One region of the Actimicrobium antarcticum genome, then DNA from elsewhere that is predicted to be linked to it. Evidence: predicted binding sites of a transcription regulator. Region 1 holds the regulator's gene; the other holds the start of a gene.
The links. The regulator FNR, encoded in region 1, switches genes on or off when oxygen is low (the NO sensors DNR and NnrR bind a similar motif). The targets are predictions, from matches to a motif close to TTGATNNNNATCAA.

Region 1 (15,703 bases):
CCAGAGTTCGATGTTCGACAAGGACACGCTGATCGTGACGTATGACACCGAGCGCGGCGAACCACGTGGTCCGCTGGGCAAGAAGGGTGCTGCTGCGAAGGTGGTGGCAACTGCAACCGCAACCGCCACTGCTGCTGCAACGGCTGCCGTTGTTGCAGCCAATGCCAGCGTCACCACCAAGACCACCGGCGACTGCATCGATTGCTCGATGTGCGTGCAGGTCTGCCCGACCGGAATCGATATTCGCGACGGCTTGCAGTATGAATGCATCGGTTGCGCCGCCTGCATCGACGCCTGCAATTCGGTGATGGCAAAGATCGACCTGCCGGCCGGCCTGATCCGCTATTCGACCGATCACGCAATCGCCAGCCGCTGGTCGATCGGGCAAATGCGGGCGCGCGTGCTGCGACCCCGGGTGCTGATCTACACCGGTATCCTGTTGCTCATCGTGACGGCGTTCGTGGTTTCGCTGGCCCTGCGTACGCCGCTCAAGATGGATGTGATCCGTGACCGTGGCGCGATGGGCCAGGAGGTCGAAGACGGCATGATCGAAAATGTCTATCGCCTGCAAATCATGAACACCCAGGAAGAAAGCCATCACTACAAGATTTCGGTGTCGGGCATCGACAGCATTGCGCTGGTATCACCGGACACCCTGGTGATGGAAGGAACCGGCGCACGCGCTGTGCCGGTCCGGGTGCGCGTCGATCATGGCGAGGGCAAGCACGGCTCGAACAAGATCAAGTTCACTCTGAAAGCAACGGATGGTGCAGATATTGAAGTCACCGAAAAAGCGGTGTTCTTTGTACCGCACGAAGACGATCGGGATTAAACGTTGGAAAGTAACAGGCCGAAATGTATGCAGCCTGGCATCTCGAACACTTACTGGAGTACGCAATGCAATCACACGCAATCAAGTCGGCACCGTCCCGCGACACCACACCCTGGTACACCCACCGCTGGCCCTGGCTGCTGATGCTGGGGCCGTTCCTGGTGATCATCGCCGGCTCGGTCACGATCTGGCTGGCGGTGACACGCCAGGATGCGCTGGTGGTCGATGACTACTACAACCAGGGCAAGGCGATCAATCAGGACCTGCGTCGTGACCGTATCGCGACGTCGCTCGGCCTGTCCTTCAACGGCCGTTACGACGTCGCCAGCGGCCAGCTCACCGGCAAGGTGGTCGGCCTCAGCGGGCCAGTGACAGGCAACGTCCGCGTGCGCCTGAATCATCCGACGCTACCGGAAAAAGATATCCACCTGGTCGCGCCGCTGGACGCGCGCGGGCAGTTCAGTATCGCGCTACCGATGCTGGATCGGGCGGTCTGGCAAGTGCTGATCGAAAGCGAGCAGCGCAACTGGCGCCTGAACGGCGAATGGAAATGGCCCGAGCAGCTGGCTGTCAGCATCAAAGCCGATGTGCCTGCGGCGGATTGAGAAAGAAGAGACCATGTTGCGACTTTTGATGACCATACTATGGCCCGCTTTTCTGGCAGCGATTGCGGCGACGGGGCTGTTTTTTTCGCTGTTCGATCCGGTCGAGTTACTGCGGCTGACACTCGACACCGACCTGCCGGTGACCGCCTGCTACACCATCGGGTTCTTCTTTTTCTGGTTGTTCTGTTCGCTCGCCAGCATGCTGACGTATTACCTGTCGCATGTGCCGAATGACCGGACGTCGCCGTTTTGAGTGGATGGTGTGACATAGCCAGCCGAGGGCGGTGCCGTCGAATCCGCCAGACCGGCCTGGCATGAAAGTCAACTGCGCCGCCTACGCAAAGGCAGCCAATTTACATCGGCGTGCAATTCTCTGTACCCGCCGCCAGCGCCTTGAGTATGGTCGAATCGAGCAAGCGCACCTCGCGCTTGTCGACTTCCATCCAGCCCTGCTTTTTGAAACGCGACAGCAGCCTGCTGATGCTTTCGATCGTCAGTCCCAGATAGTTGCCGATGTCTTCGCGTGACATGCGCAACTGGAAGCTGGTCGGCGAATAACCACGCGCCGCATAGCGCGACGACAGGTTCACCAGGAACGCCGCAAAACGCTGCTCTGCACGCATGTTCCCGAGCAGGAGCATGACGTTTTGCTCGCGCATGATTTCCTGGCTCATGATGCGGTGGAAGTGATGCAGCAGCCGCGGAATTTCGCCGAATAATTCTTCCAGTCGGCTAAACGGAATCTCGCAGACTTCACTGTCTTCGAGTGCGACGGCATCGCAGTGGTGGCGGTCAGCGCTGATGGCGTCCATGCCCAGCAACTCGCCCGCCATCTGGAAACCGGTGATGTGCGTTTCACCACCGGCATTGATCTGGAATGTCTTGAAATGGCCGAAGCGGATCGCGTACAGGTTGCGGAACGGATCATCCATCTTGTAAAGGCGCTCGTCGCGCAAGATGCGCCGGCGGCGCCCGATGATCTGGTCGAGACGGTTGATGTCACCTTCGTCGAGACCCATCGGCAGGCAGAGCTGGTGCATGCTGCAGTTGGCACAACTGGCTTTGAGTGCGCTGATGGTTTGCGCAGGCGTGGCGATGTAGGTAAGTGGTTGGGGCATGTGGTTGTGTGTACCACAGAAGTGTTCGGTCGCACGGATTTATCCTGCAGCTTCCTGCGGCATTGCTGCGCCATGGGATCACGCTGCGGCAGCGATACTCGCACGCACGGGCCCTTCATCGGGACCATGCGTGCCTGCTCAGTTAAACCGCACCGGCAAACAACTTGTCATACGCCGCCAACAGCGTCTGGTGCATCGCACTGCCTTCCATGTCCGCTCCCAGCGTCACCAATCCGAAGAAGCGTTCGCTGCGATCCAGCAATGCCTCGGCCTGACGGACCGTGTCTGCGCCATACAGCAGCACCAGCGCGCGGCGGTAGTCGCCGACCTGTTCGAGGTTCATCAGGCTTTCGATGCAGCGATACACCAGCCGGCGCGCCGGGTTCATTTGCTTGTACTGATGAATCCAGTCGCAGCCTTCGCGGGTGGCTTCTTCGTCACCGATGGCCAGTGCCAGCAGGGTTTTCAGTTCGCCGATGCGCAGTTCTTTCCAGGTCGTGCCGACCGGGATGGCCAGGCCGAGGATTTCCCACAGTGGCCGTTCGTCGTTGAGGTTCGAGGTTTGCAGGTATTCCAGCAGCTCGGTGCATTCTTCCTCGTCGAGTGCATCGAGGCGTACCAGTGCCGGCCGGATGTCGTTGCCGACGCTATTGTTCTCCCATTCCAGATCCTCGACCGGATAGATTTCGGACATGCCCGGCACCAGGATGCGGCAGCTGTACGCGCCTTGTTCGCTGAAGTCGGCAACGTACATGTCCTTGCCCTCGGCATGCACGGCGTCGCATAGCCAGTTGTAGTCTTCTTCGGTGGTGTTGCTGAAGTTCCAGTCGGCGAACGGGAAGTCGGGCGTGTCGCCGAGAAAATTCCAGCTGACCACGCCGCTCGAATCGACGAAGTGGATTTCGAGGTTGGCCACTGCGGTGATTTCATCCATATCGAAGCCGGGTTCCGGAAAACCTTCGAGCGATTCCAGTGCGCGTCCTTGCAGCAGTTCGGTCAGTGCCCGTTCCAGCGCGATCTCGAAACGCGGATGCGCACCAAAGCTGGCGAACAAGCCCTGATCGCCGGGATGCAGTAACGTCACGCACATGACCGGATAGCGACCACCGAGCGAGGCGTCGCGCACCAGGATGCCGAAGCCGGCCTCGCGCAAGCCCTTGATGCCGGCAGCGATGCCGGGGTAGCGGGCGATGACCTCGTCGGGCACTTCCGGCAGGCACAGGCCTTCGCTGATGATGCGGTATTTGATGTGGCGTTCAAAGATTTCGGACAGTGCCTGGCTGCGCGCTTCCATCATCGTGTTACCAGCGGCCATGCCGTTGCTGACGTACAGGTTGCCGATGATATTGACCGGAATCCAGGTCGGCGCACCGTCGCGCAAACGGGTGTAGGGCAGGGCACAAATGCCGCGTGCGACATTGCCCGAGTTCAGGTCGACCAGCACCTGGCTGTCGATCTCGCTGTCGGGGTTGTAGAACGCCTGCAGCTCGACATTGAGCAGTTCGGCAGGCCAGCGACCGTCGGTGGTCGGGGCGAACCAGCGCTCTTGCGGATAGTGCACGAAAGGCCGGTTGGCACGGGTCGCGCCGAGGTAAAAATGGGTCCAGAAATAATGCGTGCCGAGCCGCTCGAAAAACTCGCCCAGCGCACTGGCGCGGGCCGCCAGTTCGGTCGCACCTTTGCCATTCGAAAACAGCATCGGGCATGCGTGGTCTTTCATGTGCACTGACCAGATCGCTTCGACCGGATTGAGCCAGGACGATTCATCCAGATGGAAGCCGCGCTCGGCCAGTTTCTTTTGCATCGTGCGGATGGTGGACTCAAGCGAGGCGTCTTTTCCGGGGATGAAGCTTTCTGTGTGCATGGGGAGATTGTCGGTGAGGGAAGTGGCGGCGCCCGCAGGGCAGTGATGCAGCGTGTCGGCGTCGGGGATGGGAGGATTTTACAGACAAGCGAAAGCCCCGGCCATTGGTCATTTGGCAGAACGGGTTGTCGCAGGGTTTTTTACATCAACGTTTTTAACATGTCGACGTTTAGGACTGTGGATTATTCCCGGGCAAGGCGCATGCGCTCGGTGACATCCATGCCGATACCGCGATAGCCGATGAAGCGGCACGCGGTATCAAACATCGGTTCGCCGCTGACCTGCAGATACTGGGTGGTGCCATCGTTCTTGAGGCGGGTATAGACGAAGTCCAGAAACGGTCGGCGGCTGGCGATATTGTGGGCCAGCGTGGCACGTTCTTCGGCATTCCAGCGTCCGTCGGCGGACGCGATGGTGTCGTCCGCCTGAGCACCGTTTTCAATGCCGAGCATATCGAATACCGGACCCGACACGCGCGTGAACTGGCCCTCGGCATCCTGCTCCCAGTACCAGTCCGACGACAGCTCGGTAAAGCTCCTGAAGCGTGCTTCGCTCTCGCGCAATTCGGCGGTACGTTCCAGCACGGTTTGCTCCAGCGCCCGGTTGTAATCCGCCAGTTTCTGGTATAGCAAGCGCACTTCGATCATGTTGTGGATGCGGGTTTGCACTTCCACCAGGTCGAACGGCTTGCTGACAAAATCCTTGGCACCGGCCTGCAGCGCACGCAACTTGTGACCCGGTTGCGCAGTGATGACGAGCACGGGCAGGTAACTGGCGACCTCGATTTCCTGCAACCCCTGCATGACCTCGAAGCCATCCATGTCCGGCATTTGCAGGTCCAGCAAAATCAGGTCATACCGGTGGGCCAGATGCAGCGCGCAGACGGCGCGGGGATTCGTGGTGGTGGTGATGTTGTTGTAGCCGACATTGCGCAGGACAGTTTCCAGCAAGACGATATTGCTGTCGACATCATCGACGATGAGGATGCTGGCATTGCGGACTTCGGAGACGTCGAGCATTGCGATCTTTCTGGAAACAGGTCTCGGGGGCAGCGGGATGCCAGCCAATGCACCGGCGCTTTTCCGGCAAGATGCTGTCAGGCCGGGGCGGCGACGTATTGTAATCCCAGTCGAGGCGAAGGCAGTGCTGATTGGAAAGAATGATCTGATGAAAGTTGACCGCTTGGTGGTGCTTGAACGCTATCCGGAGCGGGATTTGCTGCCCTCTTTTCAAACGCGGACCCGGACTTAGACCCGGGCGCTCTCGCGTCCCTGCCGATGCTGGACATCTGACAACAGGCGTGCAAACTCCTTTTTGACCACGCCGTAGCATTCGCAGGCCTGACATTCCAGTCCGTTACGGTTCAGTACCGTGATGTGGCCGCGCCGATAGCTGATCAGATGCTGCACCTGCAACCTGCCTGCGGCTTCCGTGACACCTTCGCGACGCACGCCAAGCATGTTGGCGATCAGTTCCTGCGTCATCGTCAGTTCATTGGTGGTGAGGCGGTCCAGCGTCAGCAGCAGCCATCGGCACAATTGCTGTTCGACGGTGTGATGGCGGTTGCAGACCGCGGTTTGCGACATGTGGGTGATCAGCGCCTGGGTGTAACGCAGCAACAAATGCATCACCTGGCCGGAGCGGTTGAATTCTTCCAGCAGGACATGTGCCTTGAGCCGATAACCATAGCCACTGGTTTGCACCACAGCGCGGCTGGGCGTGGTGTTGCCTCCCATGAACAAGGAGATCCCGAGCACGCCTTCGTTGCCGACGCCGGCAATTTCGGAAGAGCTGCCGTTTTCCAGCAGGTAATGCAGCGAGATGATCGCCGAGGTCGGAAAGTAGACGTGTTCGAGCTTGCCGCCCGATTCATAGAGGATGTCGCCGAGTTTCATCTGCACCAGTTCGAGGTGCGGCGACAGCCGGTCGAATTCTGCATCCAGCAAGGCAGCCAGCAAATGATTCTGGTTCGGATCCTGAAGACTGACCATAAGGGAGTGTAGGAGTGAAGGTTGATCTGGAAGCAATGACTGCGTTGTTGCTTCGTCTCAATTAATGTGTACTGAAGGTATCACGGCGGTCGGGCAAATTTACGCAGAAGTTACGTTTTGACATCACTCAATTATCCTGAGGTTCTGTTCTCCATGAAAAAACGGCCATGGGTGCAAGCATCCATGGCCGTCATCATTCAAGGCACCGTGTTACACGATGCTACCGGGGCGTCAGCGTGTGCCAGACACCTCAACGTCGACCCGGCGATCCGGTTGCAAGCAAGCGATCAGTGCCTTGCTGACTTTTTGTCCGACGCAGTCACCCGGCTTGGTGACAGGCTCCGCGCCATTGACGCCAGCGGTGACGATTTTGCCGGTCGGGATGCCAGCGGCAGTCACCAGTTCGGCCTTGACCGCATCGGCGCGACGTGACGACAGTTTCAGGTTGTAGGCGTGCGCACCGATGCGATCGGTGTGACCGGTGACCCGAATCTGATCGTAGTCGGTGCCGTTGAGCTCGGACGCGAATCTGGCCAGGCTCTGCTTGCCGGTTGGCGTGAGGTCGGCACGGTCGAAGGCAAACAGCGAGTCAGCCGAGAAGCTGACTTTGCGTGGTGCCGGCGGCGGCGCAGGCATCGGTGGCGGCGTCACGACGGCCACCGGCGGCGGCATGTACGTAACCGGTTCCGGCGCGCGTGCGACCGGTGTTGGCGATTTGTCGCCAAAGCGATAGACCAGGCCGACCGACACCATGTCGATGTCGCCACGGTTGCCAATGGCATCGTTGACCCGATACCGCTCGGCCTCGACACGCATGTTCAGCGCATCCGTGAAGGCGTATTGCAGGCCGACGCCAAACTTGATGTTGGCTTCACGTTTGCTGGGCGAGGCATTGATGATGTTGACGGCACCGGTGCCGTTGAAGTTGTCACGTGCTTCTGCATAGTTCACGCCGACCCGGCCAAAGGCCGACAGTTTTTCGGTGATGGGCAGGATGCCGACGGTATCGAGATTGAGGCCCTTGAGCCGGATCGTGCCGTTCAGCGTTCCAGCCGGCACGGTCGTGGCCGTGTAGCCGAACCGGCCAAGATCGAAGTAGCCGCCTTCGAGTGCAAAGTTTTTATTGAACTGGTATCCGCCGAACACCTTGAAGCCGGTGCCACGGTTATCGTCGACAATCGATGACGTCGCAAAACCGCTACCCAGCAGACCGCTGGTGATACGTTGATCGTCGATTTTTGCACGGGACTGGCCGGCATTGAGGCCGCCGTACCAGCCAGTGTCATCGGCCATGGCGAACGGGCTGGCGAGCAGGGCAAATGCCAGGAATCCGGCAGTGCCTGAAGCGTTGAATGTGGTCATTTTTTTCTCTCGCAGAGGGGAAAAACACTGGTGCAGGATCGTTGCCCGCACCAGAAAATTATCTGTTGCGTCATTCCGCCCGATGCAACCGGACAGAAAGACAGATGCCGCAATTGCCGGTCAAGGTGCCGGAACGTTGATCACGGTGTTGACCAGCGTTACCGAAGCGCCCAGTGACAGAGCCCGTCCATTGAGCGTCACGATCGCGACGTTACCTGCGGTCGAGAAGGCAGCGCCGGCTTGCGTAATGATGGTGCCGACCATGGTACCGCCACCGGCGGCATTGATGGTGGCAGCGCTACCGACTTGCCAGAACACGTTTTTTGCTTGCGCGCCGCCGACCAGAATAATGCTTTGCGGGAAGGCTGCACCCGGACCACCGACGGTCAGCGAGGTCGCCATCTGGAACACGAACACCGCATTCGGATCACCCTTGGCATCCAGAGTCAGGTCGCCGCCTTCGATCTTGAATGAACCGGAGGCCGATGTGTAGACGCCAGGAGCCAGCACCAGGTTGGCCAGGCTGCCGGCACCAGGATCGGAGCCGGAAGGCAAGGCGACCAGTGCGTTGTAGGCGGCCAGTGTATCGGCACGTACCTTGGTGGCAATCGTGAACGTGGCGGCATTACCTTCGGAAGGGCAGGCAGCCGTCGGAGGCGGTGCAGCGGTGTAGATGTTGCCGTTGACGAAGCCGGAATTGCTGCCGGTTTCGGTGTAGACGCAACCCGGACCGGCATCGTGCAATCCGGTCACCGAGGTCGACACGGCGGTGGTGCCGATATCGCCATTGATCAGGGTCAGGATGCCCTGATTGGTTATGCCGGCGGAACCGCCAAAACTACCGAACGTCACTGCGGCGCCCAATGGAAAGACTTGTGGATTGATTGCCGCAGGCTGGCAAATGCCGGTTGCCGGTCCTGCTGTAAAACGCCATACCGTATCGCTGGCCATGGTGTTGGCCGGTGCTGCAAGATCCCGCACACCATTGATACCGCCCTTGATGGTGGCCGTGTATGTGACACCTGCAGTCAGCGGATTGGCTGGCGTGAATGTGGCAGTTTTTCCGGTGGCATCATCGAGGGTGATAGACGATGCCGTGACTGCCGCCGGACCGGTTACGGTGAAGGTGGCTGCATCGATGCTGGAGGGGTCCATTTCCAGGCCGGAAGGTACAGTGAAGTTGGCGCTGATCGTGGCGGACGGGCAGACACCAATCGCATTGGCGCTCGGGCTGGTGCCAGAGACGACCGGATTGCCAGCCGGCGCAGCAGCGGCTGCGGTAAATGTCCAGACGTGGTTGCCAGCGGCGGGAAGCGTCGCCTGGTTACCGGCCAGCGCATTGCCGGCAAGGTCGGTTGCGGCAGTGGTGATCGTTGCCGTGTATGTTGTGCCGGTGACGAGTGCTGCGTTGGGTGCGAACACCGCCGTGCGATTTGCCGCCGAATAGGTGACGTTGCCGGCGGGCGCCACGCACGGTGACGTGCAAGACAACGTAAAACTTGAGGCGTTGATAGTGCTCGCTTTCATTGCTTCGGTGAAAGTGGCGCTGAGAGAAGCGTTATTGGCGAAGCCGGTGGTCGGGCCGGGATTGGTTGTGGCAGGATTCGTGCGGGTGACCCGCGGGCGGGTGCTGTCGGCGGCGAGTCCCGTGGTGAAGTTCCAAGTCGTTGGCGTCGCCAGGGCAACGCCGGTTGCCAGGCTTTTCGCGCCGGACACCGTTGCCGTATAGGTCGTCAGTGGTGATAGTGCCGTATTGGCTGCGAGGCTGTACGTGGCGACTTTGCCAGTGCTGTCGAGCGTGGTCGTTCCGGTTGGACTGACGCAAGGTGCAGCGCAGGTCACGGTGAAGTTCGCAGTCCCGGCCAGAGCAGCCATCGCCTCGCTGAAGGTGGCGCTGATCGCCGGATTGCTGATCGATACACCGGTTGCGTTATTGGACGGCGTGAACAGGGTGACCGTGGGCGCGAGCGCTGCAACGCCGCCAGCGCCGAGGATAGGATCCTTGCCGCCGCCACCGCATCCAGCCGCCAAGGCACTTGCCAGCAGTGCGATGCACAATGGTAGCAGCCGGAGCTGTCCTTGATAAATACTCTTCATGGGTTTCCTCTTGATGTGGTTTGGTATCGCCGTTGCCAAGCCCTGGTCGGCAGAAACGCAAAAGCGTTGCTCAATTCGCTGGCACGGCATGTCGTGGGTGGAGTATCCGCATCAGGACAGCAGTCTCTGTGCGGTGGCCCACATTGGCTTTGGCAATTGATGAATTGTTGCTACTTGGGTACAAAGTGATTTTTGTTAGCACGTGGGTGATTGACTTGTGGGTATATTTTCATGACACGTTGATATCAATTGCATTGCTTCGAACGAGATAGGCGCACACCACAGTCAGCCAACCGCTACTATGTCGGCCTTCAATCAACGAAAGCACGCACCGTGAAAAAAACCGGAATGGCAAAAACCGACGCCAAAAAACTGATGGGTAAAACTGCAGCCCCTGGCCTGAGCGGTTTCGAGAATGTGGAAGTCGCCACCGTCGATCGCCGTGAACAGCGCAAACGTGATCAGGCTATGGGACTGGTGCCGTTCGCCGTCAAGATCAACAGCGATCTGGTGCTGCAATTGCAGACGCTGGCGAAAGAGCGTGACGTCGAACTCAATGTGCTGGTGGCAGAGGTGCTGGCAAAGGGATTGGCGGACTAAGTAACGTCGTTTGCCTCGACCTGTTTGTCCGTGCGGGAAACACGGAAACAGGGCGATCGCGTCGAGCACGCACTGTGACCGCGGCAAGCAGGAAAAATGCTCCATAAAAAAAGGGCTACAAGCCGAAACTTGTAACCCTATTGAATCCATTGGTCGGGACGGAAGGATTCGAACCTTCGACCCCGTGCACCCCATGCACGTACGCTACCAGGCTGCGCTACGCCCCGACTGGACCGCAAGTATAGCAGAGCACCCCGAGAGTTCGCCATCCCGGCGACCAACCAGTTGCCAGCCGGGTAGGCAGCCGCGCGTCGAAAATACTTTATGATGACCCGGCTCGGCAAGTGCGCTTCGCGCTGGTCACTTTCATGTTCGACATTTCAAGAGTCCACTTCCATGCCCATCAAAATCAGCCATCAATTCGATGCCGGCGCCATCGATGTTATCTCTGCCGTCAACCCGCAACAGATCGACCTGCACATACGCAAGGACAGCCATGCCGAATTCGCGCAGTGGTTTTATTTTCGGTTGCAGGGCGCGCGTGGCGAAGCCTGCAACCTGCGCTTTCTGAATGCCGGCAAGACCACCTATCCGGCCGGCTGGAATGACTATCAGGCCGTCGCTAGTTATGATCGCGAGAGCTGGTTCCGGGTTCCGACATCGTTCGACGGCACGGTGATGACGATCACGCACACGCCGGAACGCGACAGCGTCTACTACGCCTATTTCGAGCCGTACTCATGGGAGCGGCATCTGCAGTTGCTGGGTGACGCCGAAGCCTCACCGCTGGCGCGCATCATCGACCTCGGTACCACGCTCGACGGGCACGACCTGAATGCCATCGTCATCGGCAACCCGGCGGCGGCCAAAAAAATCTGGGTCATCGCCCGCCAGCATCCCGGTGAAACCATGGCGGAATGGTTTGTCGAAGGCCTGGTCGGTGCAATGCTTGATCCCGACAATCCGGTCGCGCTGCAGTTGCTGAAAAAAGCGGTGCTGTACATCGTGCCGAACATGAATCCGGATGGCTCGGTACGTGGCAACCTGCGGACCAATGCCGCCGGTGCCAACCTCAATCGCGAATGGATGACTCCGTCGCTGGCGGTCAGTCCGGAAGTGCTCGCGGTGAAGACGAAGATGCACGAGACCGGCTGCGACCTGTTTCTGGATGTGCATGGTGACGAGGCGCTGCCGTATGTCTTCGTGGCAGGCAGCGAAATGCTGGAGAACTTCAGTCCGGCCCAGGCCACCGCGCAACAGCGCTTTCTGGACTGCTTCGTGCAGGCCAGCCCGGATTTCCAGACCAAGGTGGGCTATGCCAGCAGCAAGTATCGGGAAGAGGTATTGAAGCTGGCCTCCAAGTACGTGGCGCATACCTTCAAATGCGTATCGCTGACGCTGGAAATGCCGTTCAAGGACAACGCGATCAATCCGGATGCACGCATCGGCTGGGATGGCGATCGCAGCGCGCAGCTGGGTGCGGCGATCCTGATACCGGTACTGGATGCGATGGCGTGAGTTGAGATGGGATGCGTGTCGGGGCGTGCGCTGTCACGCCCGCTATGGCGCCGCTCCCGTCAGAATTCTTCCCAGTCATCTCCAGCCTTGCTAGCCACGCGCTGCACCGGACGGACTTTGGCGATGGCAGTGCGCGCTGCAGCGACCCGCATCGTCGGGCGTGCCATCGGTACGGCCGCCGTGCCCGATGCCGCTTGTGCTGCGTGCATCCCCGGCGCAATCTTGAAGACGCTGACATCAGCGGCCAGCATCACTGCCTGCGTGCGCATGCTCTCGGCCGCTGCTGCGGCTTGCTCTACCAGTGCGGCATTCTGCTGGGTCATTTCGTCCATCTGCGCCATGGCGAGATTGACCTGTTCGATGCCGGCGCTTTGCTCCTGACTGGCCTGGGTGATGTCGCTCATGATGGCAGCGACCTGCTGCACGCTGGCGACGACTTCGTTCATCGTCATGCCGGCATCATTGACCAGCCGGCTGCCCTGCTCGACCTGTTCGACCGAACTGTCGATCAGGCTCTTGATCTCTTTGGCGGCACTGGCGCTGCGCTGGGCCAGGCTGCGGACTTCGCTGGCCACGACCGCAAACCCGCGTCCCTGTTCGCCGGCGCGGGCCGCTTCGACGGCGGCATTCAATGCCAGGATATTGGTCTGGAACGCGATCCCGTCGATCACGCTGATGATGTCGGCGATCTTGCGCGAGCTGTCGCTGATCGCACCCATTTTGGCGACCACCTGGCCGACCACGGCACCGCCTTTGGCGGCGACTTCACTGGCGGACGTGGCCAGCTGACTTGCCTGACGTGCATTGTCGGCATTCTGCCGCACGGTGCTGGTGAGTTGCTCCATCGAGCTGGCTGTTTCTTCGAGCGAGCCGGCTTGTGCTTCGGTGCGACTGGACAGGTCGGCGTTGCCCGACGCGATCTCCTGTGCCGAGACGCCGATGTTGTCGGTCGACACGCGTACACCTGCAACCAGTGTCGACAGGTTGGTCGTCATTTGATGCAGGGCCTCGAGCAGCTGGCCGGTTTCGTCGCGACTGGTGGCAGTGGTGCTGTTGGCACTCAGATCACCGGCCGCGACCTGACGCGCGGTGGCCACTGCCTCGGCCAGTGGTCGCGTAATCGAGCGGCTCAGAAGCCAGGCACAAAGTACGCTGAAAACCAGCGTCAGCACGCCGAGTGCGCTCATCAGATTGCGACTGGCTTCATAGGTGGCATTGATCCCGATAGCGGTCTGGTCGATACGGCGACGCTGTTCAACGAGCAGCGCCTCGATCTTGCTGATGTAGGCCTTCGACGCCGGTGTAAACGTCTGGTCCAGCAGCTGGTTGGCTTCATCGAGCTTGCCGTCTTTTTTCAGGGTGACGATGGTGTCGCGTGACGCGAGATAGATTTTGCGCAGCGCGCTGATCTCCTCGAACAGGGCTTTCTCGGAAGGGGTGTGCATTTTTTCGCTGATGGCTTTTTGCAGTTCCCCCGAGTTTCGGGTGGAGCTCGCCTGGTCCTCCGCAAAAAAAGCGGCCAGTGAGGGATCACTGCTGCGGGCGATGGCTGCGGTACGGCGCGTACCGGCAGCGATATTGCGGTACCAGTCGCCGATCAGCCGCTCGGTGGCCAGCGGTTCCTGCAGCAATTCACGCGTGGCACCAGCAACGGCACTGAGGCGCGCAACGCCGATGATGATCGACACCAAGGACAGTAGCAGGATGACCGCGAATCCAAGTGCCAGCCGCAATCCGATGGGTAAGTCACGGAAGAATTTTTGCATCGCCACGCCTTTGATATGTGTTGAATCAGGGCGGGGATTTTTACATATTTTTGTCCGGGCTTGAACTTTTCGTGCAAAAAATTCAAGCAGGGTACGGTCGTTGACGGGGTGCCACGGACGTTACCGACAGGCTTCGTGGTGGTCCGGAAACGGCGATCAGGCAGTTGTTGTCAATGGAAATGTGTCGCGCCTTGCGGTGCATCTTCCGGCATTTCGGCATGCACCAGTTCGGCTTCCGGATCAGGAAACATCGGTGCGCCGCAATCCTCGCAGAACTCCAGCGGGAAACGATCGGGATGCGTGATGATGTTGGTCACGCCGGCATCGCGCAGCAGGGTGGTGATTTCTTCCAGCGGGGTTGGCATCGGCACTTCGCCGGCCGCGAGGCGTTGCAATGGCAGGGCGTCGGTGTCGGCCAGATTTTCTTCATCTTCTTCGCCATACAGCGGCCACACTACGCCATACACCACGTCCGTATTGTCACTGGTGCTAAAGCCGATCCGGTATTCATCAGCGCGGCCATTGACGGTGTCTTCACCGAAACTGCCGATGCTGGCCTGCAGTTTGCTGGCGTCGATCGACAGGGTGTGATTCAGAAAATGTACGGCGGCATTGATCGATGCCGGGCGGATCTGGCGGTCGCCTTCGCGGCAGGCCACGTAATACGCTTCTGGCAGCAATAACTCGATACCGCAACCGGGCAACAAACGCGTGATGGTGGGCATTGCCTGCGCTTGCCAGTGGACCAGTGCGGCGTCACGGTCGGCCAGGTCCATCGAGGCTTGCCAGCGCATCAGCGGCGCGCCGGCCGGCACCACCACGACCGCCAGCAGGTAGCGGGTATCGGCCAGGAACGGGGCAGTTTCGGGTGCGGCAGTGGGTGTGCGCAACACGGTGCCTTTCAATGCGGCCTGCGCCAGGCGCTGGGTCACGGTCCAGGCTTCGACATGCGAACGCGGCAACTGGTCGATCGCAAACAGCGTCGGCGCCATCGCCAGCTTCACGTTCGGTGCCAGCAAGTGGGCATTCAGATGGGCTGACAGGGTCTGCACCACGTCCGCTGCAATTGGGCCGGAGGCAATCGAAAAACGGGTCCATGCAAGGATAGGCACGGCCAGCAGCAACGCGTCATACAGTTCGTCGTCGATCTCGATGACGGCAGATTCGCTGTTGGCCTCGGCCGCTTCCATCAGTGCATCGTAGGCATTCGCATCGGACTGGAACAGATGGTCGAGCGCGCCATCGATGGTGTCCTGATGATCGGCCTTGAGCAGCTTCTGGAGCAGTGCGTCGAGCTGGCTTTCCCAGCCGCGCTCTTCGATGCGGCTGGCGGACAGGACCACGGCTGACGCAAAGGTGGCGAGGCGCTGGCTGTCTGCGGAAAGTTTGTGAGAACCGGTTTTGGTTTGACGACGCATGAGGGGCTTGGAGTGGCAGGGACGAAGCTTCGTATTGTAGTGGATTCGGTGGGTTGTCGCGACGCTAACTGCGCAGCCATTGCGCTGTGATGACGTTAGCAGCAGGAGCCTCCAGCCGTCTTTCCGGACGAAAAAAAACGCCGGGCTAACCCGGCGTTTCTGGTGATGCGGATGCTGCCAGCGAGGTTTTACGCAGCCAGCAATTGGCGTAGAACGAATGGCAGGATGCCGCCATGCTTGTAGTAATCGACTTCGATCGGTGTGTCGATGCGCAGCAGCACCTTGACGTCTTGCGAGGTGCCATCGGCGCGATGGATTACCAGCGTGGCTTCCTGTTGCGGCTTGATGTCGCTTTCGATCCCTTTCAGGTCGAAGGTTTCATTGCCCGTGATGCCCAGCGTGACGGTGCTGTCGGTGCCCAGGAATTGCAGTGGCAACACGCCCATGCCGACCAGGTTCGAGCGATGGATACGCTCGAATGAACGGGCGAACACGGCTTTGACGCCCAGCAGCTGCGTGCCTTTGGCGGCCC
Region 2 (15,703 bases), on a different contig from region 1:
AAATTACTCGCGCCATCTGAGCGGTGCAAAAGCGGGCGAACCGCCACCGACACTCGTGGACTATTTGCCGCCGGACGCGCTGATGTTTCTGGACGAATCGCATGTTCTGCTCGGCCAATTGAACGGCATGTATAACGGCGACCGGGCGCGCAAGACTAACCTGGTGGATTACGGGTTCCGGTTGCCGTCGGCGCTGGATAACCGGCCGCTGCGGTTCGATGAATTCGAAGGAAAAATGCGCCAGACCGTGTTCGTGTCGGCGACGCCAGCCGATTACGAAGTCACGCATGCCGGCCAGGTGGTCGAGCAGGTGGTACGTCCGACCGGGCTGGTCGACCCGGCTATCGAAGTCCGTCCGGCCAGTACGCAGGTCGATGATCTGATGTCGGAGATCCAGGAGCGGGTCAAGCTCAACGAACGGGTACTGGTGACGACGCTGACCAAGCGCATGTCGGAGCAGCTCACCGAATTCCTGAGTGACCATGGCATCAAGGTGCGCTATCTGCATAGCGATATTGATACCGTCGAGCGGGTCGAGATATTGCGCGACTTGCGCCTGGGGACATTCGATGTGCTGGTCGGAATCAATTTGCTGCGCGAAGGGCTGGATTTGCCGGAGGTGTCACTGGTGGCGATTCTCGATGCCGATAAAGAAGGCTTCCTGCGCTCCGAACGCAGCCTGATCCAGACCATCGGCCGCGCGGCGCGTAACCTGAACGGCAAGGCGATCCTGTACGGTGACAAGGTGACCGATTCAATGCGTCGGGCGATTGATGAAACCGAGCGCCGTCGCAACAAGCAGATTGCGTTCAACCTTGCCAACGGCATTACGCCGATCGGTATCAAGAAACAGATCAAGGATTTGATCGACGGCGTCTACAGCCCGCAAGAAGCGCGCGAAGAGTTGCAGGTTGCACAGGAAACTGCCAAGTACGAAGCGATGAGCGAGAAACAGATCAGCAAGGAAATCAAACGGCTGGAGAAATTGATGCTCGATCATGCAAAGAACCTGGAGTTCGAAAAAGCGGCGCAGGTGCGTGACCAGTTACGCGTCCTGAAAGAGCAACTGTTTGGTGCCAGCGGATCGGACAATATTGCATCGATGCTCGGCAAGTAAGCTGATGATTCCTGCTGACATACTGGCCACGCTGGATCGGGCCGATCCGTCCTGGCAGCCGACCTTGCTGGCCGGACTTGAAGCGGTAGACAACGCTGATCCGGCCTATCTGCCTGCGCTGGCCGTGGACACGTATCTGCCGACCGATGGCCGGTTGCTGGCGGCGTTTGCCTTGCCGCTGGATGCGGTACGTTATGTATTGGTGGGGGAGGGCCCGTATCCGCGGCCTGCCAGCGCCACCGGGGTCTGTTTCATGGATGGCGCCGTCGATGGATTGTGGTCGGACAAGGGGTTGTCCAAGACGGTCAATCGGGCGACCTCATTGCGCAACTTCATGAAGATGCTGCTGATCGCGGAAGGCATCCTGCCGGCCGGGCAAAGCACGGGTGCGCCGATGATTGAGATCGGCGCGCGCGCGCAGGCGGCAGGCTCCGGCATGATTCAGACCTTGCCGAACTTGCAGGCTAATTTGACGCGACACGGTTTTTTGCTGCTGAATGCCGCATTGGTATTTCGCCGGGACGTACCGCCGGTGCGTGAAGCACGTGCCTGGTTGCCGTTTCTGATGATCGTTATGGATGCCTTGGCCGAACTGCACCCCGCGCCGACGCTCGTGCTGTGGGGGAAAATTGCAGCGCAGTTGCAGGTGCTGTCTGGCATTGCCCGTTTTCCGCAAGCGGTGGCTGAGCATCCTTACAACTTGTCATTTATTGATAATCCATTGATGCAGAGTTTGTTCGGAAAAATGCAGTTGCTGCAGGATTTGGCGTAATCGCTGAAGCAAAGCTGAACTATCTTCGATCCGGCTGATCCCATTCGACACTGGTTTGCAGGTGCCGAAAACAACGTGAACATCGTCTTCCGCAGGTTGCTGCGATCCGGTGATTCAACCAAGGGAGTCAGCCATGTTGCACCACTCTATGAACCCGCAGATACGCAAAGGGCTTGAGGCCAGTCAACGTTGTCATAATTTATGTGTCCAGGCGCTGATCGATTACACACTGGAAAATGAAAACAAGGGCAGGGCACCTCAACCCGGGTTGATGCGCCTGTTGATGGATTGCGAGGAAGTGTGCTCGATGACCAGCGGATTTTTGCTGCGCGGGTCGCATTTTCATGACCGCGCCTGCCAGCTCTGTTCGATGATTTGCAAAGCCTGTGCCGAGGGATGCGTTGAGGCTGGAAACATGGCCGATTGCTTGCACGCATGCCTGCGTTGTGCTGAAGCGTGCGATCAGATGGTTGAGGCGATGATTGTTTGCCGGGAGTGATTGTGATTGCTGATGGTGGACAGATGGCCGTTCATCGGAGGTTGGCCATAGCCGCACCGGATGCCGAGTTCAGGGGATCTGGACATCCATTCCGGATTCATTTCCATCCGAGCTGAAAATGACCTTCCGTATTTGCCCAACGGATTTGATTGCGCATGGCACGCTCGAATTTCTATTGCATACGTCAGGTCGTCGCGAACGTTAAGGAACGCCTTAATCTTGCTATTTCGCGTTATTGCAATGTCGATGGAGTCTGCTCCGAATTGGTTATGTCTATCCGCCCCGGTTCTTCAAACCGCGTTACTCCAGTCAGGTTGGTCGCCAGCAATTATTTCCCCTTGCAGGTAAAATGCATACCTGACGAAATTACTCAACCTTGTTATACTTGACAAAATTAATCGACTACTACGATTAATTTCCTCTGGCAAGAATTCGGGAATAAAAACTCATGCGACTGACGACGAAAGGCCGCTTTGCGGTAACCGCGATGATTGATCTGGCATTGCGCCAGGGTGGCGGGCCAGTGACCTTGTCCGGTATCAGTCAGCGCCAGGAAATTTCACTTTCTTACCTGGAGCAATTGTTCGGCAAATTGCGGCGGCACGAGATAGTGGAATCGGTACGAGGTCCCGGCGGAGGCTACAATCTTGCTCGGCGTGCAGAAGATGTCACGGTTGCCGATATCATCATCGCCGTGGACGAACCGCTCGATTCGACGCAGTGTGGCGGCAAGGAAAATTGCCATAGCGGGAAGTCCGAACATGGTACCCGCTGCATGACCCATGATCTCTGGTCCACGCTCAATGCAAAGATGGTCGAGTACCTGGACTCCGTGTCTCTGAAAGACCTGGTTGATCAGCAAAAGCAAAAAAATATTGAACAAAACGTAGTGGTGCTACATCGGTCCCACGTTGTTTCTTGATTGGAGCGTAAGACAATGAATGCCCCCCTGGAAAAAAGCCTGATTGATACTCTGAAGGCACCGCATTTCCCGATTTACCTGGACTACTCCTCGACGACGCCGATCGATCCGCGCGTTGCCGATAAAATGATTCCGTACCTGCGCGAGCAGTTCGGCAATCCTGCTTCGCGCAGCCACATGTACGGCTGGACGGCGGAAAAAGCAGTTGAAGAGGCCCGCGCAGAAGTCGCGAAACTGGTCAATGCCGATCCACGTGAAATTGTCTGGACTTCCGGCGCCACCGAGGGCAACAACCTGGCCATCAAAGGCGCCGCCCATTTCTATAAAACCCGGGGCAAGCACATCATCACCGTCAAGACCGAGCACAAGGCAGTGCTGGACACGGTGCGTGAACTGGAGCGCCAGGGCTTCGAAGCGACCTATCTGCAGCCACAGGACAATGGCCTCATCACGATAGAGCAATTGGCAGCCGCGATACGCCCGGACACGATTCTGGTGTCCGTCATGCTGGTCAATAATGAAATCGGCGTGATCCAGCCGATCGACGAAATCGGCGAACTGTGCCGCTCGAAAGGTATCGTCTTTCACTGCGACGCGGCGCAAGCCACCGGCAAACTGGTCATCGATCTGGCAGAGTCCAAAGTCGACCTGATGACCTTCACTGCGCATAAATCATACGGTCCGAAAGGCATTGGTGCCTTGTATGTTCGACGCAAACCACGTATCCGTATCGAACCGCAAATGCACGGCGGTGGCCACGAGCGCGGCATGCGTTCCGGCACCCTGGCAACGCATCAGATCGTTGGCATGGGCGAAGCGTTCAAGATCGCCCGTGAAGAAATGGAGTCCGAGATCGTTCGCATCACCGCCTTGCGCGATCGGCTGGCCAAGGGCCTGTCGACGATGGAAGAGGTCTACATCAACGGTGACATGGCCCATCGCGTGCCGCACAACCTGAATGTGAGCTTCAACTATGTCGAAGGCGAATCGCTGATCATGGCGATCAAGGACATTGCGGTATCGTCGGGTTCGGCCTGTACCTCGGCCAGCCTGGAGCCATCGTATGTATTGCGCGCCCTGGGCCGCAGCGATGAACTCGCGCACAGCTCGATTCGGTTCACGTTTGGCCGTTTCACGACCGAAGAAGACATCGACTTCACGATCAATCTGATCAAGGAAAAAGTGGCCAAGCTGCGTGATCTGTCGCCACTGTGGGACATGCACAAGGAAGGGATCGACATCAGTTCGATCCAGTGGGCAGCACACTAACGCATTTACCGGTCCCGGCACTGGCCGGGTACTGACGCAATTTCAAGGAGCACTACAATGGCATACTCGGAAAAAGTTCTGGACCACTACGAAAACCCACGCAATGTCGGCGCCTTCGACAAGGGTGACGACACAATCGGTACCGGCATGGTTGGTGCACCAGCTTGCGGCGACGTCATGAAACTGCAGATCAAGGTTGGTGCCGATGGCATCATCCAGGATGCCAAGTTCAAGACCTATGGCTGCGGCTCGGCCATAGCCTCGTCATCGCTGGTGACCGAATGGGTCAAGGGCAAGACGCTGGATCAGGCGATGTCGATCAAGAACACCGAGATCGCTGAAGAACTCGCACTGCCTCCTGTCAAGATTCACTGTTCGATCCTGGCGGAAGATGCGATCAAGGCTGCCGTGCTGGATTACAAGACCAAGCACGCTACCGAAACAGCGGCCTGAGTCGTTTCAATTCGAGAAAAGATATGGCCATCACACTGACCGAAAAAGCAGCAAAGCACATCAACCGCTACATGGAACGACGTGGCAAGGGGATAGGCTTGCGCTTTGGTGTTCGCACTACCGGCTGTTCCGGGCTGGCGTACAAGCTGGAATATGTCGATGAGAGCGCCACTGAAGACAGCATCTTTGAATCACACGGCGTGAATGTCTACGTCGATCCGAAGAGCTTGCCGTATATCGACGGTACTGAACTTGATTTCGCGCGCGAGGGCTTGAATGAAGGTTTCAAGTTCCACAATCCGAACGTCAAGGACGAGTGCGGTTGTGGCGAAAGCTTCCGGATTTGATCTGAAGTGCGAAAGCGCGGGACGCTGCTGTGCCCGCGTTCGACCCTTTCATGCCGCATGCAATAATGGCACCCGCTTCCGTGCGAGAGAACACGCCAACATCCCAAGCCTGTTCACATTGAACGGGCTTTTGTTTTAAGTCACCATGCAAAATCACTTCGCGCTATTTCATTTGCCAGAATCGTTCGCGATCAATACGTCTGCGTTGGACAAGGCGTATCACGAGGTGCAGGGGCAGGTGCATCCTGACCGCTTCGTCAATGGCTCGGATGCTGAAAAACGCGTCGCCATGCAGTGGGCAACGCGTGCCAACGAGGCGTACCAGACCCTGCGTAATCCGCTCAGGCGCGCGTCCTATATGTGCGAATTGCATGGCGTGGACTTGCAGGTCGAGTCCAACACGGCAATGCCGATGGCGTTCCTGATGCAGCAGATGGAATGGCGTGAAGCGCTGGATGAGATCAAGGCTGGCAAAGACGTAACCGCACTGGCGCAACTCGACACCGAACTCGCCGTCGCCTGGAAGAGTCAAGTCGACCGCATTGCCATTCTGCTCGGCAGCAGTGACTACACTGACGCAGGCGTGGCAGTGCGCGAGCTGATGTTCCTGGATAAATTTCGCGCAGAGATTGCGTATTTGTTCGACCAGCTGGAAGGATGATCGTGCTGCCCACCCGCGCGAAGCTTGCCTCGACTCCGGCCCCGACCCCTTATTGAATTACTGAGACTCCCATGGCCTTACTGCAAATTTCCGAGCCCGGCATGTCGACCGCACCACACCAGCACCGACTGGCTGTCGGCATCGACCTCGGCACCACCAATTCGCTGGTCGCCACAGTGCGCAACAGCATCCCGGAAGTGCTGACTGACGAAGAGGGTCGCGCATTGATGCCGTCGATCGTGCGCTATCTGCCGAACGGCAACGCCAACATCGGCTATCTGGCACAAGCTGCACAGACCACCGATCCGCGCAACACCATCTCATCGGTCAAGCGCTTCATGGGACGCGGTTTGAAAGACATCGCCCATGCCGAAAATCTGCCCTACGATTTCCTCGACACGCCAGGGATGGTGCAACTCAAGACCGTCGCTGGCGTAAAAAGCCCGGTGGAAGTGTCTGCCGAAATCCTGGCGACGCTGCGTCAGCGAGCCGAGGACGCGCTTGGCGATGAACTGGTTGGTGCAGTGATTACGGTGCCGGCGTATTTCGATGATGCCCAGCGTCAGGCGACCAAGGATGCGGCGCGTCTGGCGGGCCTGAACGTGCTGCGCCTGCTCAATGAGCCGACTGCGGCCGCAATCGCCTACGGCCTGGACAATGCCTCCGAAGGTACGTTCGCCGTGTATGACCTGGGCGGTGGCACCTTCGACATCTCGATCCTGAAATTGACCAAAGGGGTCTTTGAAGTGCTGTCCACCGGAGGCGATTCATCGCTCGGCGGCGACGATTTCGATCACCGTCTGTTTTGCTGGATTATCGAGCACGCGAAGCTGGCACCGCTGTCGGATGAAGACACCAGCCTGCTGATGGTCAAAGCGCGTGAAGCCAAGGAATTGCTGTCGACCAAAGCCGAGACGCACATCGATGCAGCCCTCGGTTCCGGGGAAGAAGTCCGTCTGACCCTGAGTGCCAGCGAATTCGTCAGGCTGACCCAGCCTCTGGTCGCCAAGACCATCACGCCGAGCCGCAAGGCGTTGCGCGATGCGGGTCTGACCGTCGATGATATCGATGGCGTGGTGCTGGTGGGTGGAGCGACCCGCATGCCGCACGTGCGCAAAAGTGTTGGCGAGTTTTTTCAGTCGACGCCGCTGGCCAATATCGATCCCGACAAAGTGGTCGCGCTCGGTGCTGCCATCCAGGCCAACCTGCTGGCAGGTAACCGCGCCTCGGGCGATGACTGGCTGCTGCTGGATGTGATCCCGCTGTCACTGGGTATCGAAACCATGGGTGGCCTGGTCGAGAAAGTCATTCCGCGTAACTCCACCATTCCGTGTGCACGTGCGCAGGAATTCACCACCTTCAAGGATGGCCAGACCGCGCTGGCCGTGCACATCGTGCAGGGCGAACGCGAGCTGGTCAGTGATTGTCGTTCGCTGGCGCGCTTCGAGTTGCGTGGCATTCCACCGATGGCGGCAGGCGCTGCGCGGATACGCGTGACCTATCAGGTCGATGCCGATGGCTTGTTGTCGGTCTCGGCGCGCGAATTGCGCTCAGGTGTCGAGGCATCGATTGCGGTCAAGCCATCGTATGGATTGGCTGATGATCAGGTCGCGCAGATGCTGCAGGATTCATTCAAGTCCGCCGACACCGACATGAAACTGCGCGCCTTGCGCGAAGAGCAGGTCGATGCCGAACGTATCGTGCTGGCCACCGAATCCGCGCTGGCCGCCGATGCGCATCTGCTGTCGGATGATGAACTGGTGCAGGTCAGGCAACTGATTGCTGCTGTTCGTACGCAGATCGTCGGCGACGATCCTGACGCCATCAAGCAGGCGGTCGCGGCACTGGCTGGCGGCACCGATGACTTCGCAGCACGGCGCATGGATCGCAGCGTTCGCGCCGCGCTGTCCGGCAAGACACTAGACCAGATTTCCTGATAACTTTCCCTTTTTCGAGGTACTTCACGTGGCACAAATTGTTATTCTTCCGCATCCTACCCTCTGTCCCGACGGCGCCGTCCTGGATGCGCCCAAGGGCAAGTCGCTCTGTGATGTGCTGCTCGACAGTGACATCGATATCGAACACGCCTGCGAGAAGTCCTGCGCTTGCACCACGTGCCATATCGTGATCCGGGAAGGTTTCCGGTCGCTCGGTGAACCGAGTGAAAAAGAAGAGGATTTGCTGGATATGGCCTGGGGCCTGGAATCGAACTCGCGCCTGTCATGCCAGGCGCTGGTCGGCGATGAAGATCTGGTGATCGAGATTCCGAAGTACACGATCAACCAGGTGAGCGAAAATCACTGAGCCTGATTGGCCTGAAAAATACCGACGGAGTGATCGATGAAATGGACTGATACGATCCGCATTGCGGAAGAATTGTGCGACAAGTTTCCTGATGTCGATCCGCTGACGGTGCGTTTCACGGACCTGCACAAGTGGGTCTGTGAACTGGATGGCTTCGACGATGCGCCAGACCGTTCCGGTGAACAAATCCTGGAAGCGATACAGATGGCGTGGATCGACGAAGTCGACTGAGCGAACGACCTACGTTTGCTCCGATCAGCAACAGACCATCTGGTCTACCAGAAAAAAGCCCGTGCAACGTTGGTTGTGCGGGCTTTTTTGCTGGTCAAACCTGATGCGATTCTGGAGAAACGGATCGTTATCTAAACTCGCCCATCTTGTGCCGGTTGATCCACATCAAGGGAAATTCACGTTCACTTTGCTACTTTGACGCATCGCTTATTGGCATCGGAAAACCACCATGTACCAGACATCCTTCCCGCGGTTTACCTTGAAAGGAACATCCTTGTTGCCCATCGTTCAGGGCGGAATGGGTATCGGCGTGTCGGCGCATCGGCTGGCCGGCACCGTCGCCCGCCTGGGCGCGGTCGGCACCATTTCCAGTGTTGACCTGCGTCGTCATCACAAAGACCTGATGGAACAGACGGCCAAGCATCGCGACAAGGAACTGATCAATGCCGTGAACCTGATCGCGCTGGATCGCGAGATCAAGGCGGCGCAGGTCATTGCAGACGGTAACGGGATGGTTGCGGTCAATATCATGCGGGCAGTTGCCGAATACGCTGCCTCCGTTCGCCAGGCTTGCGAAAGTGGCGCGAACGCCGTCGTGGTCGGTGCCGGCTTGCCACTGGACTTGCCTGAGCTCACTGCCGGGTATCCGGACGTGGCACTGATTCCGATCCTGTCCGACACGCGCGGTATTTCGCTGGTCATCAAGAAATGGATGCGCAAGAACCGCTTGCCAGACGCCATCGTGATTGAAAACCCGCATTCCGCCGGCGGTCACCTCGGCGCAATGAGCCTCGACACGATTCAGGACCCGCACTTCGCATTTCCAACCGTGCTGGAAGGCACGCTCGAATTATTCAAGCAGCTGGGCATCGAGCGCGAAAAAATTCCATTGATCGTTGCCGGCGGCGTGCACAGCCACGAGCAAATGCGCGACCTGCTGGCACTCGGTGCCAGTGCCGTGCAACTCGGCACACCGTTCGCCGTGACCGAAGAAGGCGATGCCCATCTGAATTTCAAGAAGGTACTGACCGAAGCCAGGCCCGAAGACATCGTCACGTTCATGAGCGTGGCCGGATTGCCGGCGCGTGCGGTATGCACGCCGTGGCTGGCGAATTACCTTGAGAAGGAAGTGAAGCTGCAATTGAAAGCAACGCCGAAGCAATGTACGGTGGGCTTCGACTGCCTGCACCAGTGCGGTTTGCGGGACGGCAATGCCAAGGCAGGCCAGTTCTGCATCGATACCCAGCTCGCCTTTGCCTTGAATGGCGACATCAAGCGCGGGTTGTTTTTCCGGGGATCGGAAGTGCTGCCGTTCGGGAGCGAGATTCGGTCGGTGCAGGACCTGATCAGTTACTTCATGACCGGTGTGCGTCCGGAGATGGTTGCCGTGCCGGCTTGAGGTTGGTGATGCGCCGAGCGGAAGTCGCTCATGCTACCCGTCCAAACTGGTCGGCTCTTCCGCCAGCTATCTGACGCACTGCGTTCTCTGCGACTACGTACGAGGAGACCGGACTCAACCCGTTACTGTTCAACTCCGCTGGCATCGGCAGTACTTGTTCCCCGCTTCGAACGGGGCCATTGCTGACCCGCAAACTCAATCCCGGCTACTGCATTCGCGACACTACTCCGATCGCTCGTATGCCATCACATGTGAAAACCCGCAGTCAACGTAAGTGATCTCGCTCGTGATGCCGCCCGCAAGGTCCGACAACAGGAACGCCGCCGCATTGCCCACATCGTCGATGGTCACGTTACGCCGCAATGGCGCACCTGCCGCCGCCAGCGCGAGCAACTTGCCGAAGTCCTTGATGCCGCTGGCTGCCAGCGTCTTGATGGGCCCGGCTGAAATGCCGTTGACACGAATGCCTTTCGGACCCAGCGCTTCTGCCAGATATCGCACGCTTGCTTCCAGCGAGGCTTTCGCAAGTCCCATCGTGTTGTAGTGGGGTGCAATCCGCACGGCGCCAAGATAGCTCAAGGTGAGCAGTGCAGAATTCGGCCGCAACATGGGTAGCGCGGCTTTTGCCATCGCAGGAAAACTGTACGAAGAAATTTCATGGGCTGTCCGGTACGCATCGCGCGACAAGCCTTCCAGGAAATCGCCGGTGATGGCTTCCGCCGGCGCAAAGGCGATGGCGTGCACCAGTCCGTCCAGATGGTCCCACGACGCGCCAAGGTCGGCGAACAGGGCGTTGATGTTCTCATCGCTGCCGACATCACAGTCGAACACCAGCGTGCTGCCGAACTCCTTTGCGAATTCGGTGACGCGATCCTTGAAACGCTCCCCGACGTATGTGAAAGCGAGTTCCGCACCTTCACGCTTGCACGCCTGTGCGATACCAAATGCGATGGAGCGACGGGAGAGCAATCCTGTGATCAGGATTTTTTTGCCTTGCAAGAATGCCATGGGTGCCTGTGATGTGGTGGATGAAGAAGGTCGGGCGGCTTGTGCCTGCCGCCGTACGGAAAAGAGGTGGCTCGGGAAAACTGTTGCCGGGAGCCTGGTCGGTCTTTGGCCAGATCTGTTCTTACCCGGCTATTTTTTGTATTGACCCGGTATGGCTGCCAGACTCCTAGCGAAACACCAGCACCGGTATCGTCGTGTGGCCGAGCACTTTTTGCGTTTCGCTGCCAACGAAGAGTTTGTTCAATCCTTTGCGACCATGCGACGCCATGAAAATCACATCGCAACCTTGCTTGGCCGCGACGTCGATGATTTCTTCGTACGGACTGAATGACTCGGTTACGTAGGTGGAATACTGCAGGCCGGCGGCGCTTGCCGCATCGGCGATTTTTAATACGTGCGCACGCGCCATCTGGCGCATTTTTTCTTCGTACTCTGCCGAGTCATTTGTCATTGCCCCTTCGGACAACGGCGAGTAGGGGTAGGGTTCTGCGACGGACAGGCCGATTATCTTTCCGCCAGTGAGCCGGGCAAATTCGATGGCGGCGGTGATCGCTTTGTCGGACAAGGCGGAGCCGTCGGTTGGGACAAGGATGGTCTTGAACATTTTTTTTCCTTCCAGGTGGAGTTTCCGCCAGTTCGGCGGGGCAGAGAACACGCCAGTGATGCTAGGGAGAGTGAACAAAAATATCGTTGATGCAGGTCAAAACCGACCTTGTTAAGAATTGGCGAGGTTGTCGATGGGTGGTGTGCTTTGGGTTTGTGCAGGCGAAAAAAAACGACCTTGCGGTCGTCTTATGTGGTTTTGCAGAAGCGGGACGAAGGTGTTCTCCGTCCGCCAGCCGCGTATCAGATATCAGCCTCGTGAGGTCAAGGCACCGTTCACAACACGAACCCGGTCGCCTGCGCGCCATCCCTCCGGTCCATTTTGCGGAAAAGTGCGGATCTGACCGTCTTCCATCCGTACGCGAACCTGGTACGTTGTGGTGCCGCGCGAGCGCTTTTCAACTTCATTACCCGCATAGCCTCCACCAACCGCGCCAGCCACGGTAGCGAGTGTACGACCGTTACCGCCACCGACCTGATTGCCGAGCAAGCCACCCAGGACGGCGCCGACACCGACGCCGACACCGCTAGGTTGAGCAGCCGATTGAATCGCATTGACTGACTCGACCCGACCGCAGTTAGAGCAGACAGCGGCGGCCTGCTGGTTTTGGCGATCTGAATAATTGTTGTCGTTTCGGTTGTCGTTTCGGTCGTAGTTCGACTCGTTGTTCGTGTTTTTATTCGTGCTGTGCTTGACGGGGGCGGATTGGTGGTTTGCCGATGCTTGCCTGGTATCTTGCGATATGAGTGGCGTTTGTACCGGGACCACTTCAGCCTGCTTTGCGGTTGAATTCGGCAGAACGCCAGTGATCGCTGCAACGCCCACCAGGCTGACCAGGATCACGGCAACGGCTGCAGCTGCCATGAGGGGATGGATACGGCCTGACATCTTATTGATTTTCATGATTTCTCCTGTGACTTCTGATGACCTGGCTGCAGTCGGTAGAGCGAGTATGTTGCACCGATCGACCGCAAGCCAGCGAGTTCCTGTGTCAGACGTAATTCAATGTAACCATTTCATGATCCATTCAGATCGCCAATGGAGTCTTACCCTCTGACACCGCATTGTGCCTCGCTTCGGACGTCAGTCCTCGCGCCGCAAATGGGGAAACAGGATTACGTCCCGGATGTTTGGCGAATCGGTGATCAGCATTACGAGGCGATCTATGCCGATGCCGCACCCACCTGCTGGCGGCATGCCGTATTCCAGTGCGCGGATGTAGTCGGCGTCATAAAACATGGCCTCCTCATCGCCGGCATCCTTGGCCGCAACCTGCGCCTGAAAACGTGCCGCCTGGTCTTCAGGATCATTCAGTTCCGAGAAGCCGTTGGCCAGTTCCCGACCGCAAATGAACAGTTCAAAGCGCTCGGTAATGCCCGGCACGGAATCCGAGGCGCGCGCCAGTGGCGAGACTTCAGCGGGATAGTCGACGATGTAAGTCGGCTCCCACAGTTGCGCTTCGGCGGTTACTTCGAACAGGGCCAGTTGTAACGCGCCGAGGCCGGCTGTAGCAAACGGCTTGACGCCGAATTTTTTCAGTTCTGCCTTGATGAAATCGGGATCTGCCAGCTGGTCTGCGCTGTAATGCGGCGCGTAGTGGTTGATCGCTCCGAGGATCGTGAAGCGGCGAAACGGCTTGCTCAGATCCAGCGCGCGACCCTGGTAAGTCAGCTCGGCCGTGCCATGTGCATCGACGGCAGCCTGACGGATCACGGCTTCCGTGAAATCCATCAGCCACTGGTAATCGACATACGCGGCATAAAATTCCATCATCGTGAATTCCGGATTGTGGCGCGGTGACACGCCTTCATTGCGGAAGTTGCGATTGACTTCAAAGACGCGATCGAAACCGCCAACCACCAGTCGTTTCAGATACAGCTCGGGCGCAATACGCAAAAACATTTGCATGTCGAGCGCGTTGTGATGGGTGATGAACGGTTTTGCGGCAGCACCACCCGGGATGCTGTGCAGCATCGGCGTTTCGACTTCCATGAATTCATGATCGTTCATGAAACGGCGTATCGACGACATCGTGGCGGTACGCGCCTTGAACGTGCGGCGCGTCTCTTCGCTCATGATCAGGTCGACATAGCGCTGACGGTATTTCATTTCCTGATCGGCCAGGCCATGGAATTTGTCGGGCAATGGTCGCAGTGATTTGGTGATCAGGCGCAGGCTGGTGACTTTGACGGACAGTTCGCCGGTCTTGGTCTTGAAGAGCACCCCTTCGGCGCCAAGAATGTCGCCCAGGTCAAAGTGCTTGAACGCGTCATGCGCTTCGATACCGATCAGGTCGTTCGAGATGTACAGCTGGATGCGACCGTCGGCCTTGATACCGGAGGCATCTTGCAGAGTGGCGAACGAGGCTTTGCCCATCACGCGCTTGAGCATCATGCGACCAGCCACGACGACGTTGACGGCCTCGCTGTCGAGCGTGGCGCTATCGGTGTCGCCGTACTGCAGATGCAGTGCAGCAGCCTTGTGCTGTGGCCGGAAATCATTCGGAAACGCGATGCCGTTGGCGCGTATCGCGGTCAGCTTGGCGCGTCGTTCGGCGAGGATCGAATGTTCGTCGGGATGCGCCGCATCGGGCGCGACTTCAGTGTTGGTGGTCATGGAATTGAGCAATCAAAAAAGGGGAGAGGGATTAGACGCCGTGCTTCAGGGAGGCCGCGATAAATTCATCGAGTTCGCCATCCAGGACCGCTTTGGTGTTGCCGGTCTCGAAGCTGGTGCGCAAATCCTTGATACGCGACTGGTCCAGCACATACGAACGGATCTGGTGACCCCAGCCGATGTCGGTCTTCGAGTCTTCCAGCTTTTGCTGATCACTCATGCGCTTGCGCATTTCATGTTCGTACAGGCGCGACTTGAGCATGGCCCACGCTTCGGCGCGGTTGCGGTGCTGGCTGCGGTCGTTCTGGCATTGCACGACGATGCCGGTCGGGCCATGGGTCAGTCGTACTGCGGAGTCGGTCTTGTTGATGTGCTGTCCACCGGCACCCGAGGCGCGATAGGTATCGACCCGGACATCGGCAGGATTGATGTCGATCTCCAGCGAGTCATCGACTTCCGGATAGACGAACAGGCTGGAAAACGACGTGTGGCGACCGTTCGCGGAATCGAACGGCGATTTGCGCACCAGCCGATGGACACCGGTTTCGGTACGCAGGAAACCGTAGGCGTAATCGCCCTCGACTTTGATCGTCACGGTCTTGATGCCGGCGATTTCGCCGTCGGACTGCTCCATGATTTCGGTCTTGAAACCCTTGCGTTCGCAATAGCGCAAGTACTGTCGCATCAGCATCGAGGCCCAGTCCTGCGCTTCGGTACCGCCGGCACCAGCCTGGATATCGATGAAGCAGTTGTTCGGGTCCATCGGATTGCTGAACATGCGGCGGAATTCCATGCCCTCGACCAGCCTGGCCAGTTCCTGGGTGTCTTGCTCGACAGCCAGCAGCGTATCTTCGTCTTTTTCTTCGCGGGCCATCTCGAACAGGTCGCTCGCATCGCGCAATTCGGCGTCGATCTTGATTAGTGCAAGCACGATCGATTCGAGGGATTTTTTTTCTTTGCCGAGGTCTTGTGCGCGCTTCTGGTCGTCCCAGACTTTCGGGTCTTCAAGTTCGGCGTTGACCTGATCTAGTTTCTCTGACTTGTTATCGAAGTCAAAGATACCTCCGAAGTTCGTTGGCGCGGATGGTCAGGTCTGCGAGCAGCCCTTCCAGAGAATTAAGTTGTTCTGCTTCCATGATGTCGTCTTTTGTCTTGTGCGGGAAAAGACAAAATTATACGCGACCACCCGGGCCTTCTATCAGTAACGGCTCGCCTTTCAAAACGACCGTGCCCACATCAAACGGCGATTCGGGCCCGGATGAATTGCCATGGCGAGGAGGCGGCGCCCACGTTATCAGCCGCCGAGCTGGCAAGTGCTTCAGCTATGCCGTGTCATGAGTCCGCCGTTTTCAGACAGATGGCACGGATTGGAACAGGTTTCTAAAATGGAGTGCCCGCATCGTTTGACAGCGCAACGTTTCTTTCAAGTTGAGATCTGAACGTCTGTATGTTGGCGACGTACTTCGGATCGCGCCCGACATATGCCGCCAGCCCTGCGTCG

Region 2: the regulator FNR is predicted to act here: its motif matches at 11,673-11,686, upstream of ABD720_RS01220 (universal stress protein).

The regions. Positions count from the first base shown of each region.
Region 1 is NZ_BAAAZE010000005.1:110,747-126,449, forward strand. Features, by position in the region: gene ccoG (cytochrome c oxidase accessory protein CcoG) at 1-832, shown strand, start outside; gene ABD720_RS03390 (FixH family protein) at 898-1,437, shown strand; gene ABD720_RS03395 (hypothetical protein) at 1,451-1,690, shown strand; gene fnr (fumarate/nitrate reduction transcriptional regulator Fnr) at 1,791-2,555, opposite strand; gene ycaO (30S ribosomal protein S12 methylthiotransferase accessory factor YcaO) at 2,698-4,419, opposite strand; gene ABD720_RS03410 (response regulator) at 4,602-5,438, opposite strand; gene ABD720_RS03415 (Crp/Fnr family transcriptional regulator) at 5,667-6,410, opposite strand; gene ABD720_RS03420 (outer membrane beta-barrel protein) at 6,642-7,772, opposite strand; gene ABD720_RS03425 (ice-binding family protein) at 7,893-9,869, opposite strand; gene ABD720_RS03430 (hypothetical protein) at 10,203-10,469, shown strand; tRNA gene ABD720_RS03435 (tRNA-Pro) at 10,620-10,696, opposite strand; gene ABD720_RS03440 (M14 family metallopeptidase) at 10,866-11,987, shown strand; gene ABD720_RS03445 (methyl-accepting chemotaxis protein) at 12,047-13,753, opposite strand; gene ABD720_RS03450 (DUF2863 family protein) at 13,924-15,171, opposite strand; gene acnA (aconitate hydratase AcnA) at 15,360-15,703, opposite strand, start outside.
Region 2 is NZ_BAAAZE010000001.1:301,650-317,352, reverse strand. Features, by position in the region: gene uvrB (excinuclease ABC subunit UvrB) at 1-1,117, shown strand, start outside; gene ABD720_RS01280 (uracil-DNA glycosylase family protein) at 1,122-1,889, shown strand; gene ABD720_RS01275 (four-helix bundle copper-binding protein) at 2,023-2,388, shown strand; gene iscR (Fe-S cluster assembly transcriptional regulator IscR) at 2,837-3,310, shown strand; gene ABD720_RS01265 (IscS subfamily cysteine desulfurase) at 3,326-4,579, shown strand; gene iscU (Fe-S cluster assembly scaffold IscU) at 4,637-5,032, shown strand; gene iscA (iron-sulfur cluster assembly protein IscA) at 5,056-5,379, shown strand; gene hscB (Fe-S protein assembly co-chaperone HscB) at 5,525-6,040, shown strand; gene hscA (Fe-S protein assembly chaperone HscA) at 6,112-7,977, shown strand; gene fdx (ISC system 2Fe-2S type ferredoxin) at 8,006-8,344, shown strand; gene iscX (Fe-S cluster assembly protein IscX) at 8,381-8,575, shown strand; gene ABD720_RS01230 (NAD(P)H-dependent flavin oxidoreductase) at 8,805-9,974, shown strand; gene fabI (enoyl-ACP reductase FabI) at 10,197-10,982, opposite strand; gene ABD720_RS01220 (universal stress protein) at 11,149-11,586, opposite strand; gene ABD720_RS01215 (glycine zipper 2TM domain-containing protein) at 11,836-12,489, opposite strand; gene lysS (lysine--tRNA ligase) at 12,670-14,202, opposite strand; one part of gene prfB (peptide chain release factor 2) at 14,234-15,256, opposite strand; one part of gene prfB (peptide chain release factor 2) at 15,258-15,338, opposite strand; gene ABD720_RS01200 (transglycosylase SLT domain-containing protein) at 15,583-15,703, opposite strand, start outside.